Regions from separate parts of the Herbaspirillum sp. DW155 genome, predicted to be linked through region 2. Evidence: predicted binding sites of a transcription regulator. Region 2 holds the regulator's gene; each other region holds the start of a gene.
The links. Region 2 encodes sigma-54, which starts transcription at its own class of promoters, with help from an activator protein. Its sites were predicted from a motif close to TGGCANGNAANCTGCTTT; they were not measured.

Region 1 (4,210 bases), 2.5 Mb from region 2:
GCGTTGGGCAAGATCGCACAGGCCCAGGGCGGCACCCTCTTCCTCGATGAGATCGGCGACATGCCGCTGGCCCTGCAAGGCCGTCTGCTGCGGGTCTTGCAGGAACGCGCCGTAACGCCGCTGGGCAGCCAGCGCGTCATCCCGGTGGACTTTGCGCTGGTCTGCGCGACCAACCAGCCACTGCGCGACATGGCCGCGCGCCATACCTTCCGCGAAGACCTGTACTACCGCATCAACGGCTTGCAGGTAAAGCTGCCCGCCTTGCGCGAGCGCAGCGACCTGAGTGCATTGATCGACCGCATCCTGGAACAGGAAGGCGGCCCCGATGCGCCGCGTTTTGATGCCCAGGCCCTGGCATTGCTGCAATCCAGCCGCTGGCCGGGCAATCTGCGGCAACTGTCCAACCTGATCCGCACGGCGCTGGCCATGGCCGAGGGTGAGGCCTGGATTGGGGTGGAACACCTGCCAGATGACTTTCTGGAAGAGGCAGCGCCGGTGCAGGCGGCTTGCGCGCTGCCTGCCCAAACGGCATATGAAGAAAAACGCGAAAAATCGCTGACCATGCACGACAGCGAATGGGCCGCCATCGAGCGCGCCCTGCGCAGCCATGACGGCAACGTCAGTGCCGCCGCCAAGGCGCTGGGGGTGTCGCGCAATACGCTCTATCGGCGCTTCAAGTCACGCGGGCACTGAGCGGCGCGAGAGCGTCATATTCCTCATCGGTGAACAACCTTGAGCGCGTCAGGAAGCGCTTGCCGCTGCCGTTCTCCAGCGAGAACATGCCGCCGTTGCCATTGACCACATCGATGATCAGTTGCGTGTGTTTCCAGTAGTCGAACTGGTCAGCGCCGATGTAGAACGGCACGCCATCGATCTGGCCAAGATGCACATCGGTATCGCCCAGCGTGAAGTCGCCGGCCGGATAGCACATCGGCGCACTGCCATCGCAGCAGCCACCGGACTGGAAGAAGATCAGCTCGCCATGCCGCGCCTTCAACTGGCGCAGCAACTCCACCGTGGCCTCGGTGGCCGTCACCCTGGGCAATGCATTCATCGCCGCTCTCCTGTTGGATCTGCAAAAAAAAACGGCGCCGGCCGCGGGGGAAGCGGACCGGCGCCGAAGCTGCCTTGCTGCAAGGAGTCAGACAAGGATCACGCGATCAGAAGAAGCCCAGCGCCTTGGGGCTGTAGCTGACCAGGAGGTTCTTGGTCTGCTGGTAGTGGTCCAGCATCATCTTGTGGTTCTCGCGGCCGATGCCGGATTGCTTGTAGCCGCCGAAGGCCGCATGCGCCGGATACAGGTGATAGCAGTTGGTCCACACGCGACCGGCCTGGATTTCGCGCCCCATGCGGAAGGCACGGGTGCCATCGCGGGTCCACAGGCCAGCGCCCAGGCCGTACAGGGTGTCATTGGCGATGGCCAGGGCTTCTTCCTCATCCTTGAAGGTGGTCACCGACACCACGGGGCCGAAGATTTCTTCCTGGAAGATGCGCATCTTGTTGTTGCCCTGGAAGACCGTCGGCTTGACGTAGTAGCCCGAGGCCAGGTCGCCGCCCAGTTCTTCCCGTCCGCCGCCGGCCAGCACCTTGGCGCCTTCCTGCTTGCCGATGTCGATGTAGGAGAGGATCTTTTCCAGCTGTTCCTGCGAGGCCTGCGCGCCGATCATGGTGCTCTTGTCCAGCGGATTGCCCTGCTTGATGGCGGCCACGCGCTTCAAGGCACGTTCGATGAAGCGCTCGTAGACCGATTCCTGCACCAGCACGCGCGAGGGGCAGGTGCAGACCTCGCCCTGGTTCAGCGCGAACATGGCGAAGCCTTCGAGCGCCTTGTCGAAGAATTCGTCATCCTTGTCCAGCACATCGGCAAAGAAGATGTTGGGCGACTTGCCGCCCAGCTCCAGGGTCACCGGGATCAGGTTCTGCGAAGCGTATTGCATGATCAGGCGGCCGGTGGTGGTCTCGCCGGTGAAGGCGATCTTGGCGATGCGCTTGTTGGAGGCCAGCGGCTTGCCGGCTTCTACGCCGAAGCCCTGCACGATATTGACCACGCCGGGCGGGATCAGGTCGGCGATCAGTTCGATCAGGACCATGATGGAGGCGGGCGTCTGTTCAGCAGGCTTCAACACCACGCAGTTGCCGGCCGCCAGCGCCGGGGCCAGCTTCCACACCGCCATCAGGATGGGGAAGTTCCAGGGGATGATCTGGCCGACCACGCCCAGCGGCTCATGGAAGTGGTAGGCGTAGGTGTCGCTGTCGATGGGGCAGATGCTGCCTTCCTGGGTGCGCACGGCAGCGGCGAAATAGCGGAAGTGGTCGATGGCCAGCGGAATGTCGGCGGCCATGGTTTCGCGGATGGGCTTGCCGTTGTCCAGGGTTTCGGCGGTGGCCAGCAGCTCCAGGTTGGCTTCCATGCGGTCGGCGATCTTGAGCAGCACATTGGCGCGCTCGGCCGGGGAAGTCTTGCCCCAGCTCTTCTTGGCGGCGTGCGCGGCATCCAGCGCCAGTTCCACGTCTTCGGCGCTGGAACGGGCCACTTCACAGAAGGCGCGTCCGATCACCGGGCTGATGTTCTCGAAGTATTCCCCCTTGACCGGCGGCACGAATTTGCCACCGATGAAGTTGTCGTAACGTTGCTTGAAGGGATCGCGTACGCCGAGTTTGCTGATGTCTGCCAGGTTCATGTCGTCTCCGTTGGTTATGGTTGAAATCCCGCCGCGATCCGGGCCGCAGCGGGCGTTCATCCCTCCAGATGGCAAATCGCATGCCAGCCGCCAAAGGCCCGCCTGGCGCGGCGCTTCGGGCCATTGCCTTGTCACGCTGTGTCAGTCTGGCGCAGCGTGGGACAGTGCCGGGCAACACGCTGCAACACCTCGGCGGCCGACCGGGGACGTAAAAAAACCGGCCAGCGGCCGGTTTTTGATGCTGCACTCAGCAGGTCTGGATCAGACGGCATCCGGCCCGGTTTCGCCGGTACGGATACGGATCACCTGTTCCACTTCCTGCACGAAGATCTTGCCGTCGCCGATCTTGCCGGTGCGGGCGGCCTTGATGATGGCATCCACGGCCTGCTCGACCACATTGTCATCCACCACGACCTCGATCTTGACCTTGGGCAGGAAATCGACCACGTATTCGGCACCGCGATAGAGTTCGGTGTGGCCCTTCTGGCGACCGAAGCCTTTCACTTCGGTGACCGTCAGGCCCGTGACGCCGACTTCGGCGAGGGATTCACGCACCTCGTCCAGCTTGAACGGTTTGATGATGGCGGTCACTTGTTTCATGGCAATTCCTCTCTTGGTATGTCGTAAAGAAACGATCTGTTGATCTGTTGAATAGCGGGTAAGGATTGTTGTTTTTTTACTGGCAGGGCCGTGGCACCCTGCCCACTTGCACATTGTCAATCAGGCTCGGACAGCTTTCAACCTTATTGGACAGGCTGGACCATAAAAAGCCGCTTTCAGCCCTCCAGATCGGGAATACGCTCCAGATCCCTGAGCCAGACGGTGGCCTCGCCATCACTGGGCGCACGCCAATCCCCGCGCGGCGAGAGCGAGCCGCCGGTACCGACCTTGGGGGCATTGGGCACGCAGGAGCGCTTGAACTGGCTGGTCTTGAAGAAGCGATAGACGAAGATGCCCAGGTTTTTCTTGATCTGCGGCAAGCTGTACTGGTTGCGCGGGCCGTGCAATCCCTCGGGCCAGTGGCCGAGCGTACGGTCCTGCCAGGCGCTGTGCGCCAGGAAGGCCACCTTCGCCGGCGCGAAGCCATAGCGCAGGATGTAGTAGAGATTGAAATCCTGCAGCTCGTAGGGGCCGATGAAGTCCTGCGTGCGCTGGCCCGGCTCGCCGTCCGAGGCGCCCGGCACCAGTTCCGGGCTGATCTCGGTTTCCAGGATGTGGATCAGCACTTCCGGCTGCTTCAGTTCCAGCGAACCCGATTCGGCCACCCAGCGCACCAGGTGGGTAATCAAAGTCTTGGGCACGCTGGCATTGACGTTGTAGTGCGACATGTGATCGCCCACGCCATAGGTGCACCAGCCCAGCGCCAGTTCGGACAGGTCGCCCGTGCCGATGACGATGGCGCCATGATGGTTGGCCAGGCGGAACAGGTGATTGGTGCGCTCGCCGGCCTGCACGTTTTCGAAGGTGATGTCATAGACCGGCTCGCCGCGCGAATACGGGTGGCCGAGGTCTTTCAACATCTGTTCGCA
Region 2 (4,210 bases):
GTGGTCATGACCCGCGGCACTCTCATCATCAAGGCCGGCCGGGTGGTATTGACGACCGACCAGTACGGTTATGAAAACGCAGTGCTGTACGCGGCTCCGGGTTCGCTGGCCAACTTCCGCCAGAAGCGCGACGGCGGTCCCAACCTGTGGATCGAAGGCCAGGCCGAGCGTATCGAATATTCGGAGCAGACCGAAGTTTCCAAGCTGTTCCAGCGCGCGCACATCCAGCGCATGGATGGTGATCGCATCACCGATGAAGTCAACGGCGAGTTCATTTCCTATGACAGCCGCGCCGAATTCTATTCGGTCAACAACACCGCCAGCGGCGAAAGCAAGCCCGGCGCAGGCCGCATCACGGCCGTGATCCAGCCCAAGAATCCACCGCCGGATGGCACCGCCACACCGGCCCAGCCGGCCGCCAAGACCACGCCGGCGCAGCCTGCGCCGCGTCGCCAGAGCGGAAAGGACCAGTAACGATGACCACCAGCTCGCTGGTCGTTCGCGGCCTGAAGAAAAGTTATGGCGCGCGCCAGGTGGTGCGCGACGTCTCGATGGAAGTGCGCAGCGGCGAAGTGGTCGGACTGCTCGGCCCCAACGGCGCCGGCAAGACCACCTCGTTCTACATGATCGTGGGTCTGGTGCCTTCCGATGGCGGCGAGATCGCGCTGGACGACACCGCCATTTCACGCATGCCCATCCACAAGCGCGCCACCATGGGCTTGTCCTATCTGCCGCAGGAAGCCTCGGTGTTCCGCAAGCTGACGGTGGAAGACAATATCCGCGCGGTGCTCGAACTGCGCCGAGAAGAAGGCAAGCCGCTCTCGCGTGATGAAGTCGAGGGCCGCCTCAACAATCTGCTGCATGAACTGCAGATCGAGAAGCTGCGCGAGAGTCAGGCTTTGTCGCTCTCCGGCGGCGAGCGCCGCCGCGTGGAAATCGCCCGCGCGCTGGCCACCGATCCGCGCTTCGTACTGCTCGATGAACCCTTTGCCGGTATCGACCCGATTGCCGTGATCGAGATCCAGCGCATCGTGCGCTTCCTGAAGGAACGTGGCATCGGCGTGCTCATCACCGACCACAACGTGCGCGAGACGCTGGGCATCTGCGACCGTGCCTACATCATCAACCAGGGTACGGTGCTGGCCAGCGGCAGTCCGGAAGAGATCATCGCCAACGAATCGGTGCGCCGCGTGTATCTGGGTGAACACTTCCGCATGTAAGCAGGCCAACCTACTGACGCAACGACAGGCAGTGCAACCAGCGGACCACGCCGCTTCCAGAAAGACAGATGAAACAGTCTCTCCAGTTACGTACCTCGCAGCACCTCGCATTGACGCCGCAACTGCAGCAGTCGATCAGACTGTTGCAACTGTCGACGCTGGAACTGCACCAGGAACTGGAACAGATCCTCTCGGACAATCCCTTGCTGGAGCGGCTCGACGATGCGCTCGACAATTCGGTGCGCCTGCTGGCCGATGGCGCGGTCTCCAGCTCGCCCTCCAGCGGCGTAGCCGACACCTCTGGCGAAGGCAATGCCGAGCCGGCACCGGCAGCCGCCGATGGCGATTCCAGTTTTGACTACCAGGACAACAATCCCGAGAACGGCGTCACCGGTGAGGCCGACTGGAGCTTCGATGATGTGGCCCGCAGCGGCAAGTCGCCTGACGACGACGACGCCCGCCCGCAACTCGAAGCCCACGAACTGACCCTGCGCGAGCACCTACTGGAACAGATCCGCGTGACCGCACGCACCCAGCGCGACCGCGCCCTGCTGGAGTTGCTCACCGATGCGCTCGACGAGAGCGGCTATCTCGAAGAGCCGCTGGAAGACATCCTCGCGCGCCTGCCCGAAGAACTGGGCATCGACATGGAAGAGCTGTCGATTTCCCTGAAGCTGCTGCAGAGCCTGGACCCGGCCGGCGTGGGTGCGCGCAGTGCCGGTGAGTGCCTGGCCCTGCAGATCCGTCGCCTGCCCAAGATCCCCTTCGTCACGCGCAAGCTGGCGCTGCGCATCGTGGAAGATTACCTGCCGCTGTTCGCGCAGCGCGACTTCAACAAGATCAAGAAAGCCCTCGATTGCGATGACGAAGACCTGCGCGAAGCCCAGGCCGTGATCCGCCAGTGCCGTCCGCATCCGGGCGCCGATTTCGCGCGCGATGCCTCGGACTATGTGGTGCCGGACGTGATTGTCAAACAAACAAAGAACGGCTGGCAGGTCATGCTCAACCATGAGGTCATGCCCAAGCTGCGTGTCAATGCGATGTATGCCAGCGCGCTGAAGCAGGCCAAGGGAGAAGGATCGCTGTCGTCGCAGCTGCAGGAAGCCAAGTGGCTCATCAAGAATATGCGCCAGCGTTTCGACACGATTTTGCGTGTCGCACAGGCTATTGTGGAACGTCAAAGAAACTTCTTTTCACATGGGGCAGTGGCCATGCGCCCCCTTGTGCTGCGTGAAATTGCTGATACACTGGGTCTACACGAGAGCACCATCTCTCGCGTGACAACTCAGAAATACATGCTCACGCCGCACGGCATGTTTGAGTTGAAGTACTTCTTCGGTAGCCACGTCGCGACTGAAACCGGGGGCGAAGCCTCCTCCACCGCGATACGGGCGCTGATCAAACAGTTGATAGGAGCCGAGAACCCGCAGACCCCATTATCCGATAGCAAGATTGCGGATATGCTGGCAGAACAAGGCATGGTGGTCGCGCGACGCACAGTCGCCAAATACCGCGAAGTGTTGAAGATTCCGCCGGTCAATCTCCGCAAGTCCCTCTGAGTTTTTCCTCAGTTTTTCTGCAGTACCGTTGCTGTGTTCCGGCAAGCATCCCGCTGATGCCCATGCCATCCGACACGAAGACCGTGCCCGTGGTACAGCTGCAGCAAGGATCGATTGCACGAACCTCCAGTGACTTCACGATAGGAGTCTTGTATGAATCTGACCATCAGTGGACACCACCTCGAACTGACCCCCGCCATCCGGAAATACGTGCAAAGCAAGCTCACACGTATCAAGCGCCATTTCGACAACGTGATCGACGTCAGCGTGATCCTGAGCGTAGATAAACTCACAGAAAAGGAAAAGCGCCAAAAAGCGGAAATCAACGTCCACATCAAGGGGAAGGATTTACATGCAGAAAGCATTGCACACGACCTCTATGCTGCCATTGACACGCTGATCGACAAGCTCGATCGTCAGGTCATCAAGCACAAGGACAAGTTGCAGGAACATCACTCCATGGCCAAGCGCCTGCCGGATGAAGCGCCGGCTGATGCGGTGGCCGGAGCGGCATAAGCCAAGGACAACGTCGGCAAGCTGACTCGCAGCCCGCAGGCTGCTGAGAACGCCAGCCGAATCTCATGAGGAAGGGGCGCGCAAGCGCCCTTTTTCATTGGCCGCGCAGTCGGGCGGCAAGCCCTGTGGAAAAGATATAAAAGATAATCACCGGCAACTTTCCACAGCCATGACTCTCTGCAGCGAGCTGCCGATCCGCTGCTCCGCTTGAAGGCTGCGGCTGGCGTCCTCATATTAGGCTTCAGAGTCTGCATATCATATAAATTATTTCCCGGATGCAATTTCCACCACATTGCGCAGACTGCCGGCGCGCAGTCGTTTTCAACGCGGCTGCCGGCTTTTCCCTATAATGTCGGCAATCCCATTTTTAAAGGCATAGCCATGAGCGACGTCCAATCCTGGATCAAAGAAACCGTGACCCAAAACCCTGTGGTGCTGTTCATGAAGGGCACTGCGCAATTCCCGCAATGCGGCTTTTCCGGCAAGGCCATCCAGTTGCTCAAAGCCAGCGGCGCCGAAAACATCGTCACCGTCAACGTGCTGGAAAGCCCGGACGTGCGCCAGGGCATCAAGGAATACTCGAACTGGCCGACCATTCCCCAGCTGTACGTGAAGGGCGAATTCATCGGCGGCTCCGACATCATGAGCGAGATGTACGCTTCGGGCGAACTGCAGACCCTGATCAAGGGCTGATTCCTTCCTGATCCGCATTCGTTCGTGAGTACTTCCTCCGGCCAGCCCCGCCAGCGCCTGATCGTCGCCATCACCGGCGCGACCGGTGCCATTTATGGCGTGCGGCTGCTGGAGCATCTGCGCAAACATGGTCAGGTGGAAACGCACCTGATGGTCTCCGAAGCCGGCGTGCTCAATCTCCACCAGGAGCTGGACATGCGGCGCAAGGATGTCGAAGCCCTG
Region 3 (4,210 bases), 2.2 Mb from region 2:
GGGGCGCAGGTCCACCGAGGGATTGACCGGGAAGGTGCGCGACAGGCGCGACAGACGTGCCTTGGACGGTGCCGGCAGGGGGGCGTCGGACTGCAGCAGGGCACCCAGTTCGTGCTCGATCAGGTTGATGATGTCGCGGTAGTTCTTGGCGAAGACCGGCGCATTGATGAGGAAGGCATCCAGCGCATAGTTGTTGCGGGTGGTGTGGATCTTGGCGTCGAAGATACTGAAGCTTTTTTCATCGAAGTAGCTGCAGATGCGCGCAAACAGGTCGGGGCGGTCAGGCGTGTAGACCGCCACCTGAACGCCTTCGCCAATCGGTGCCAGACGGCAGCGTACCAGCGGCACGCCGGTCTCCACCTTGTCGTAGAAGCAGCGCGTCTGCCAGGCGATGTCGGAGGCATCGTGGCGCAGGAAGTAGGCCACGTCCAGCTGCTTCCACAGCGCTTCGTGGGCGTCGGCCGGCAGGCCGTACAGGCGCAGGGTCTTGATGGCTTCCTGCTGGGTATTTTTCAGTTCGCGGTCGGCCGAGGGGGCTTCGCCGCCCAGTACGCGCAGGGTCATGCGGTAGAGATCTTCGAGCAGCTTGCCTTTCCAGGCGTTCCAGACCTTGGGGCTGGTGCCGCGGATGTCGGCCACCGTCAGCAGGTAGAGCGCGGTCAGGTGGCGCTCATCCTTGACCAGCTGGGCGAAGGCGGTGATGACGTCGGGGTCCGACATGTCCTGCTTTTGCGCCACGTGCGACATGGCCAGGTGCTGCTCGACCAGGAAGACGATGAGTTCGGTGTTCTCTTCCGAGATGCCATGCTGCTCGCAGAAGGCGCGTGCATCGGCCATGCCCAGCTTGGAGTGATCGCCGCCGCGGCCCTTGGCGATGTCGTGGAACAGCGCCGCCACATACAGTACCCAGGGCTGGCCGAAGTTGGCCATGAGCTGGCTGCAGAAGGGATATTCATGCGCATGTTCGCTCATGGTGAAGCGACGCACGTTACGCACCACCATCAGGATGTGCTGGTCCACCGTGTAGACGTGGAACAGGTCATGCTGCATCTGCCCGACGATCTGGCGGAAGTTCGGCAGATAGCGGCCCAACACGCTGGTGGCATTCATCCCGCGCAGGGCGTGGAGGATGCCGCGCTTGCTCTGGATGATCCGCATGAACAGGCGGTGATTCTCGGGATCGGCGCGGAAGGCATTGTCGATCTTGAAGCGGGCATGCCAGAGCGCGCGCAGGGTGCGTGCGGACATGTCCTTGAGTTCCGGATGCTCGGCCAGCACCAGGAAGACTTCGAACATCGCCGAGGGCGTTTCTTCAAACACCTTGTCATGGGCGATGTCGACGAAGCCGTTGACTTCGTTGAAGCGCTCGGTGAGCGGGCGTGGCACCGCCTGTTGCGGGAAGAGGTGGGCTTCGATGTTCTGCAGCAGGATGGTGTTCAACTGGGTCACGGCCTTGGCGGCCCAGTAGTAGCGCTGCATCAGGTATTCGCTGGCGCGGCGCGTGTCGGTGGTCTTGAAGCCGAAGGTTTCGGCAAGCTGGGTCTGGATGTCGAACACCAGCCGGTCTTCGCGGCGGTCGGTGAGGATGTGCAGGCGGATGCGGATGTCCTTGAAGGCGCGTTCCTTCTGGCGCAGCTGGCGCGCCTCGGTAGAGGTCAGCATGCCGTGCACGGCCAGTTCGGCCCAGGAGTTGCCCAGCCCGGCCGCCTTGGCCACCCACAGGATCACCTGCAGGTCGCGCAGGCCGCCGGGGCTTTCCTTGCAGTTGGGTTCGAGACTGTAGGGCGTGTCTTCATATTTGATGTGGCGCTGGCGCATTTCCAGGGTCTTGGCCTGGAAGAAGGCCAGCGGGTCCAGCGCGGCCTGATAGCGCTCCTGCAGCCGCTTGAAGAGGGTGCGGCTGCCCGTGACCAGACGCGCTTCCAGGAGGCTGGTCTGCACCGTGATGTCGGCGGCCGATTCGTCCAGGCATTCGTCGATGGTGCGGATGCTGTGGCCGATTTCCAGGCCGATGTCCCAGAACAGTTGCACCAGGGATTCCAGCTTTTCCTTCTTGGCCGCATCCGGGGCCTGGTCCAGCAGGATCAGCACGTCCACGTCCGAATGCGGGAACAGTTCGCCACGGCCATAGCCGCCCACTGCCACCAGGGCGGCATTGCCGGACATGCCCAGTTCTTCCCAGGCCCGCGTCAGGGCTTCGTCGACGTTGCGGCGCAATTGCGCCAGCAACTGCTCGGTCTTGTGGTTGGACTGGAACACCTCGATGGCTTGCTGGCGCGCGGCCTTGAGCTGTTTCTTGAGCGTGATGGCGAGTGTGGGCATCGTGGTAGGCAATCAGAGCAGGCAGGGCGGCGGGGCAGCGCCCATATGAACAAAGCCGCATCCCCATGCGGCTTCGCGCCCCAAGCAGGTTTTATGCCGGAAACTGTGCAGATGAAGGGGCGTGCACAGATTTGCGGCCATCAGGATTACGCCGGGGTGGCGACCTGGTTCTGGATGAAGGCCGGCGGCGCCGGCATGCCGGGCGAGACGGTCAGCACTTCGAAGCCGGTTTCGGTGACCAGTACGGTATGTTCCCACTGCGCCGACAGGCTGCGGTCCTTGGTCTTGATGGTCCAGCCGTCGCCCATTTCGCGGATTTCGCGGCGGCCGGCGTTGATCATTGGTTCCACCGTGAAGATCATGCCGGCTTCCAGTTTCTCCAGCGTGCCGGGGCGGCCGTAGTGCAGCACCTGCGGTTCTTCGTGGAACACCTTGCCGATGCCGTGACCGCAGAATTCGCGCACCACGCTGTAGCCGGCTTTTTCGGCGTGCTGCTGGATGACGTGGCCGATGTCGCCCAGATGTGCGCCGGGCTTGATCTTGGAGATGCCCAGCCACATGCATTCATAGGTGATCTCGGTCAGGCGGCGGGCCAGGATGGAGGGCTCACCCAGGAAGAACATGCGGCTGGTGTCGCCGTGGTAGCCGTTCTTGATGATGGTGACGTCGATGTTGAGCACGTCGCCGTCCTTCATCACCTTGTCGCCCGGGATGCCGTGGCAGATCACATCGTTCAGGGACGTGCAGATGGCCTTGGGGTAGGGCGTGTAGCCCGGCGGGCAATAGTTCAGCGGGGCCGGGATGCTGCCTTGCACGTTGGTCATGTACTCGTGGCAGAGGCGGTCGATCTCGCCGGTGGTCACGCCCGGTTTCACGAAGGGGGTGATGTAGTCCAGCACCTCGGCGGCCAGGCGGCCGGCCACGCGCATGCCTTCGATGTCTTCGGCGGTCTTGATGGTGATGTTGCCCATGATAAATCGCAATTCGCTAGAAAATCGTCAAGACGGGATTATAGATGATGGGGGTGGTTTCTGTTTTGCCCGCTCGGAGCAGCAGGGCGCGGCCTGGCGTCGACTGTGCGACCCGGTTTTATGTGCTACTTGAACAAAAGTGTAGGGTCGAGTAGAATGCCGGGCTGATCTGAAAACCACAGATTGGTTGTCGAATGCGGTGTGCGGAATGATTCTTCATGCAACTTTGGCAATAAATGATGTAAAAACCGTCGTAAAAATCTTTTGAAACGCGAATCCGTTCGCTAAAAGGGTGTCCGGCTGCATGAGCCGGATGACCGAGCGGATTCCAGACCTAACCCTGGAGAAATTCATGTCCGTTACCATGCGCGAAATGCTGGAAGCCGGTGTCCACTTCGGTCACCAAACCCGCTTCTGGAACCCCAAGATGGCCCCCTTCATTTTCGGTCATCGCAACAAGATTCACATCGTCAACCTGGAAAAGACCCTGGGCATGTACCAGGAAGCCGTCAAGTACGTGCGCCAGCTGTCGGCCAACCGCGGCACCATCCTGTTCGTCGGCACCAAGCGTCAAGCCCGCGAAATCCTGGCTGCAGAAGCGCAACGCGCCGGCGTGCCCTACGTTGACCAGCGCTGGCTGGGCGGCATGCTGACCAACTTCAAGACCATCAAGACCTCGATCAAGCGCCTGAAGGACATGGAAGCTGCCATCGAAGACGGTTCGGTCGAGAAGCTGTCGAAGAAGGAAGCCCTGCTGTTCACCCGTGAACAGGAAAAGCTGCAGAAGGCCATCGGCGGCATCAAGGACATGGGCGGCATTCCTGACGCCATCTTCGTCATCGACGTCGGCTACCACAAGGGCGCCATCACCGAAGCCGCCAAGCTGGGCATTCCGGTCATCGGCGTGGTCGACACCA
Region 4 (4,210 bases), 180 kb from region 2:
GTCACCACGAAGGCCATCTGCCCATGCGAGAGCATGCCCGCCTTCGGGTGGCCGGTGGTGCCGGAGGTGTAGAAGAACCACAGCGGATCGTCGTAATCGACCTCGGTTTCGCGGAAGGGCCGGCCATCGCCGGCCGCCACCAGCGCTTCGTAATCCAGTTCTCCTGCGCGTGCATCGGCCAGGGCGATCACGTGTTCGAGGACTGGCGAAGCGGCCTTGACGGCATCGACATAGTGCGCGAAGCCACGGTCATACAGCATCACGCAGGCGCCGCTGGACTGGCCGAGATAGGCGGCCTCGGGCGGGGTGATGCGGAAATTGGTGGGCACCCAGACCACGCCCATCTTGAAGGCGGCCCAGGCACTTTCGAAGATCTGCTGGTTGTTGCGCGAGTGGACCAGCATCTTGTCGCCCTTCTGCACGCCGCGTTGGGTGAGGGCATGGGCCAGGGCATCCACGCGCGTGTTGATCTCGCGCCAGCAAATGATGCGGTCGCTGCCATCGGCCTGGCCCTGTGCCAGGATCAGCCCCGGCTCGTCCGGAAAGCGGCGCGCCACGTCCGACAGCAGGCGGCCCAGGTTCATGACTTTGCTCAACATGTCTCACTCGTCCCGATTTTTTATGGAAACGGGCGCGTTGCCGTTTCCTGTTTTTTTGCACATCGTTTCATGTCGCGCGCCGTCTGCCAACGGCAGGACGGCGCGCCCATGCTGAACCCGCTCTTTTAGTTCACACGCTCCAGAATGCTCACATAGTTGGCCACGCCCGCGCCGCCCATGTTGAATACGCCCGCGTAGCGCGCATTGGCGATCTGCATGTCGCCCGCATCATGGGCGGCCTGCATGGCCGCCATCACGTGCATCGACACGCCCGTGGCCCCGACCGGATGGCCCTTGGACTTGAGGCCGCCGGAAGGATTGACCGGCAGCTTGCCGTCCCTGGCAGTGATGCCCTCGGCGATCACGCGCGCGCCCTGGCCGTGCGGGGCCAGGCCCATGGCTTCGTATTCCAGCAGCTCGGCCACGGTGAAGCAGTCGTGGGTTTCCACCAGCGACAGCTCATCCAGGCTCAGACTGGCCTGGCCCAGCGCCTTCTTCCAGGCCAGCCCTGCGGCTTCGAAGCGGGTCGGATCGCGGCGCGACAGCGGCAGGAAATCATTGACCTGCACCGCCGCACGGAACTGCACCGCACGCGGCATGGAGCGGGCCACCTCGGCCGCGCTGATGACCACTGCGGCTGCGCCGTCCGAGATGAGCGAGCAGTCGGTACGCTTGAGCGGACCGGCCACATACGGATTCTTGTCGGAGACGTTGCGGCAGAACTCGTAGCCGAAATCCTTGCGCATGTGGGCATAGGGATTGGCCATGCCGTTCTTGTGATTCTTGGCTGCGATCATCGCCAGCGCATCGGACTGGTCGCCGAAGCGTTCGAAGTAGCTCTGCGCGATCTTGCCGAAGACTCCTGCAAAGCCGCCCGGAATGCCCGCTTCTTCCTTGGCGTAACAGGCCTTGAGCAACACCTCGCCCACTTGCGCGGTGGCCAGTTCGGTCATCTTTTCGAAGCCGATCACCAGCACGTGTTTCGATTGCCCGGCCCTGATCGCCTGCAGGCCGGAGTGGATCGCCGCCGATCCGGTAGCGCAGGCATTCTCCAGCCGCGTGGCCGGTTTGAAGCGCAGCTGCGGCAGCGTGTTCATGACCAGCGAGGAAGGAAAATCCTGATACAGGAAGCCGGCATTGAAGGTGCCGAAGTGGATCGAATCGATGTCTTCCGGTTGCAGCCCGGCATGTTCGATGGCGGCCTTGGCGACCTGGCCGATCAGCACTTCCGGATCGATGCCGTCGAGCTTGCCGAATTGGGAATGGTGCCAGCCGGTGATGCAGGGTGAGGATGCAGAAACAGTCATGGTGTGTCCTTGTGTCCTTGTAAGACGCGGTAGATGTAGCGCGGTCGCTGCCGCAGTTGCTACGTTTCACACAAAGGCAATATGCAAATTCGGTGCCACGCGCAGGCGCCCGTGTGACGACCTCATGAAGCCAGTCGCGCCGGTTCCTTGCGTGGGCATCGGCCTGCATCTTGCCCGTCTCCTGAGAGGGCCGGCGCCAAGCCGCGCCGGGTCTCGCTTTGTTGTTGATGTCGATGCGTGCTGATGTGTGCGGCGGGCGCTCCCCGTCTTTCCCGGCATGCAGGAAACAAGCGGAAAGGGCAGGGCGTGGCCACCGACTGCATGAAGATAGCACGTACTTTACGTTAACGTAAATCACCGTGCCGCAGCAGCCGATGTTGCCTGCGGGCAGCGTGCACAGGTGTCGATCCCTGCGACAGTCAATGCGACAGGTGTCGCAGCCGCACCGCCTGTAAATAAATGCCTGCGACGGTGATTGCGTGCTTGTACTGTGCCGCCCTTATCGCAGAGAATACAGGCGCAGTGCGGATGAGGAGGAGGAAGGCGGCCATGCCGCAGGGATGCCTGGCATCCAACTTGCTCTCTCGACGCACAAGGCATGTTGACAACCCGGCACAGGGAGCTGCACGCCCGATCCAGCAGCCCAGCTTGCGCCGGATTCAGCAAAACCAACTATAAGCAGACAAACAGGAGACAAAACAGATGGAACAATCCACTGGGAAGTTCACGCGCCGCCATTTTCTGAAGACCGCCTCGGTGGCCTCGGCCGCTGCTGCTACCGGCCTGGTATCAAGCTCAGCCCATGCGGCCGAGTTCACCTTCAAGTACGCCAACAACCTGCCGGTCACTCATCCGATGAATGCGCGCGCCAAGGAAATGGCCGCCGCCATCGCGGAACAATCCAAGGGGCGCATCGAACTGCAGCTCTATCCCAACAACCAGCTGGGCACGGACACCGACATGCTCTCGCAGGTGCGGGCCGGTGCGATTGATTTCTTCACGCTCTCGCCGCTGATCCTGGGCACCCTGGTGCCGTCGGCGCAGATTTCCGGCATCGGCTTCGCCTTCAAGGATTACAGCCAGGTCTGGCCGGCCATGGATGGCGAGCTGGGTGCGCACGTGCGCAAGCAGATCGAAGCCAAATCCACGCTCTTCGCCTTTGAAAAGATCTGGGACAACGGCTATCGCCAGATCACCAACAGCACCAAGCCCATCAAGACCGCCGACGACCTCAAGGGCATGAAGCTGCGCGTGCCGCCCAGCCCCTTGTGGACCTCGATGTTCAAGGCCTTCGACGCGGCGCCGACCTCGATCAATTTCGCCGAAGTCTATTCGGCCCTGCAGACCAGAATCGTGGAGGGCCAGGAAAACCCTATGGCCATCATCTCCACCGCCAAGCTCTACGAGGTGCAGAAATACTGTTCCATCACCAACCACATGTGGGATGGCTTCTGGTTCCTCGGCAACAAGAAGTCCTTCGAGCGCCTGCCCAAGGATCTGCAGGAGCTGATGGCGCGCCTCATCAATGAGGCCGGCATGAACCAGCGCGCCGACGTGCGCAAGCTCAACGATTCGCTGGTCGATGAAATGAAAGGCAAGGGTCTGGCCTTCAACAATGCCGATGCCGAATCCTTCCGCGCCAAGCTGCGTGCGGCCGGCTTCTATGCCGAGTGGAAGAAGAAGTTCGGGGACGAGCCCTGGGCGCTGCTGGAGAAGTACACCGGCAAGCTGGCCTGAGCGGTCCGTACGCGGGAGAGCTGACTCTCCCGCCTGACTTCAATTTCGCTGGAGCCTGACGATGGAAGCTGTAATGACTTACCGCGCCCCGGCCCGCATGAACCCGGCTGCGCGCGCGCTGGTCACCCTGAACCGCATGGTGATGCACGTGGTCGGTGCCGTGGCGGCGGCCCTGGTGCTGGCCGAAACCGTGGTGCTGCTGACCGGTGTGATCTATCGCTACGCCTTGCATGATCCGCTGGTGTGGTCCGATGAACTGGCCTCGATTCTCTTCATTTGGCTCTCGATGCTGGGCGCGGTGCTGGCACTGGATCGCGGCGAGCACATGCGCCTGACCGCGATCATCAACAAGTGTTCGGAGAAGGGCCGCATCTGGCTCGAAACCGTGGCCGCGCTGGTGGTCTGCATCTTCGTGCTGATGGTGATCCACCCGGCCGTGGATCACGCGGTCGAACAGATGCCCATCACCACACCGGCACTGGAAATTCCCGATGGCCTGCGCGCAGCAGCCTTGCCGGTCGGCGCGATCCTGATGCTGCTGGCCGCTGTCTCGCGCATGGCGGCCAT

Region 1: adh (aldehyde dehydrogenase) is a predicted target of sigma-54. The motif match lies at 2,750-2,767, and genes of this name have one in related genera.
Region 3: AACH55_RS10670 ([protein-PII] uridylyltransferase) is a predicted target of sigma-54. The motif match lies at 2,404-2,421, and genes of this name have one in related genera.
Region 4: AACH55_RS19685 (acetyl-CoA acetyltransferase) is a predicted target of sigma-54. The motif match lies at 1,987-2,004, and genes of this name have one in related genera.

The regions. Positions count from the first base shown of each region.
Region 1 covers NZ_AP029028.1:1,975,297-1,979,506, reverse strand. The annotation lists gene AACH55_RS08925 (sigma-54-dependent Fis family transcriptional regulator) at 1-693, shown strand, start outside; gene AACH55_RS08920 (DUF779 domain-containing protein) at 674-1,054, opposite strand; gene adh (aldehyde dehydrogenase) at 1,161-2,681, opposite strand; gene AACH55_RS08910 (P-II family nitrogen regulator) at 2,943-3,281, opposite strand; gene AACH55_RS08905 (NAD(+) synthase) at 3,458-4,210, opposite strand, start outside.
Region 2 covers NZ_AP029028.1:4,523,263-4,527,472, forward strand. The annotation lists gene lptA (lipopolysaccharide transport periplasmic protein LptA) at 1-474, shown strand, start outside; gene lptB (LPS export ABC transporter ATP-binding protein) at 477-1,220, shown strand; gene AACH55_RS20470 (RNA polymerase factor sigma-54) at 1,289-2,779, shown strand; gene raiA (ribosome-associated translation inhibitor RaiA) at 2,933-3,295, shown strand; gene grxD (Grx4 family monothiol glutaredoxin) at 3,677-3,988, shown strand; gene AACH55_RS20485 (UbiX family flavin prenyltransferase) at 4,013-4,210, shown strand, end outside.
Region 3 covers NZ_AP029028.1:2,315,741-2,319,950, forward strand. The annotation lists gene AACH55_RS10670 ([protein-PII] uridylyltransferase) at 1-2,322, opposite strand, end outside; gene map (type I methionyl aminopeptidase) at 2,469-3,293, opposite strand; gene rpsB (30S ribosomal protein S2) at 3,646-4,210, shown strand, end outside.
Region 4 covers NZ_AP029028.1:4,342,023-4,346,232, reverse strand. The annotation lists gene AACH55_RS19690 (acyl-CoA synthetase) at 1-599, opposite strand, end outside; gene AACH55_RS19685 (acetyl-CoA acetyltransferase) at 725-1,906, opposite strand; gene AACH55_RS19680 (TRAP transporter substrate-binding protein) at 2,609-3,643, shown strand; gene AACH55_RS19675 (TRAP transporter large permease subunit) at 3,717-4,210, shown strand, end outside.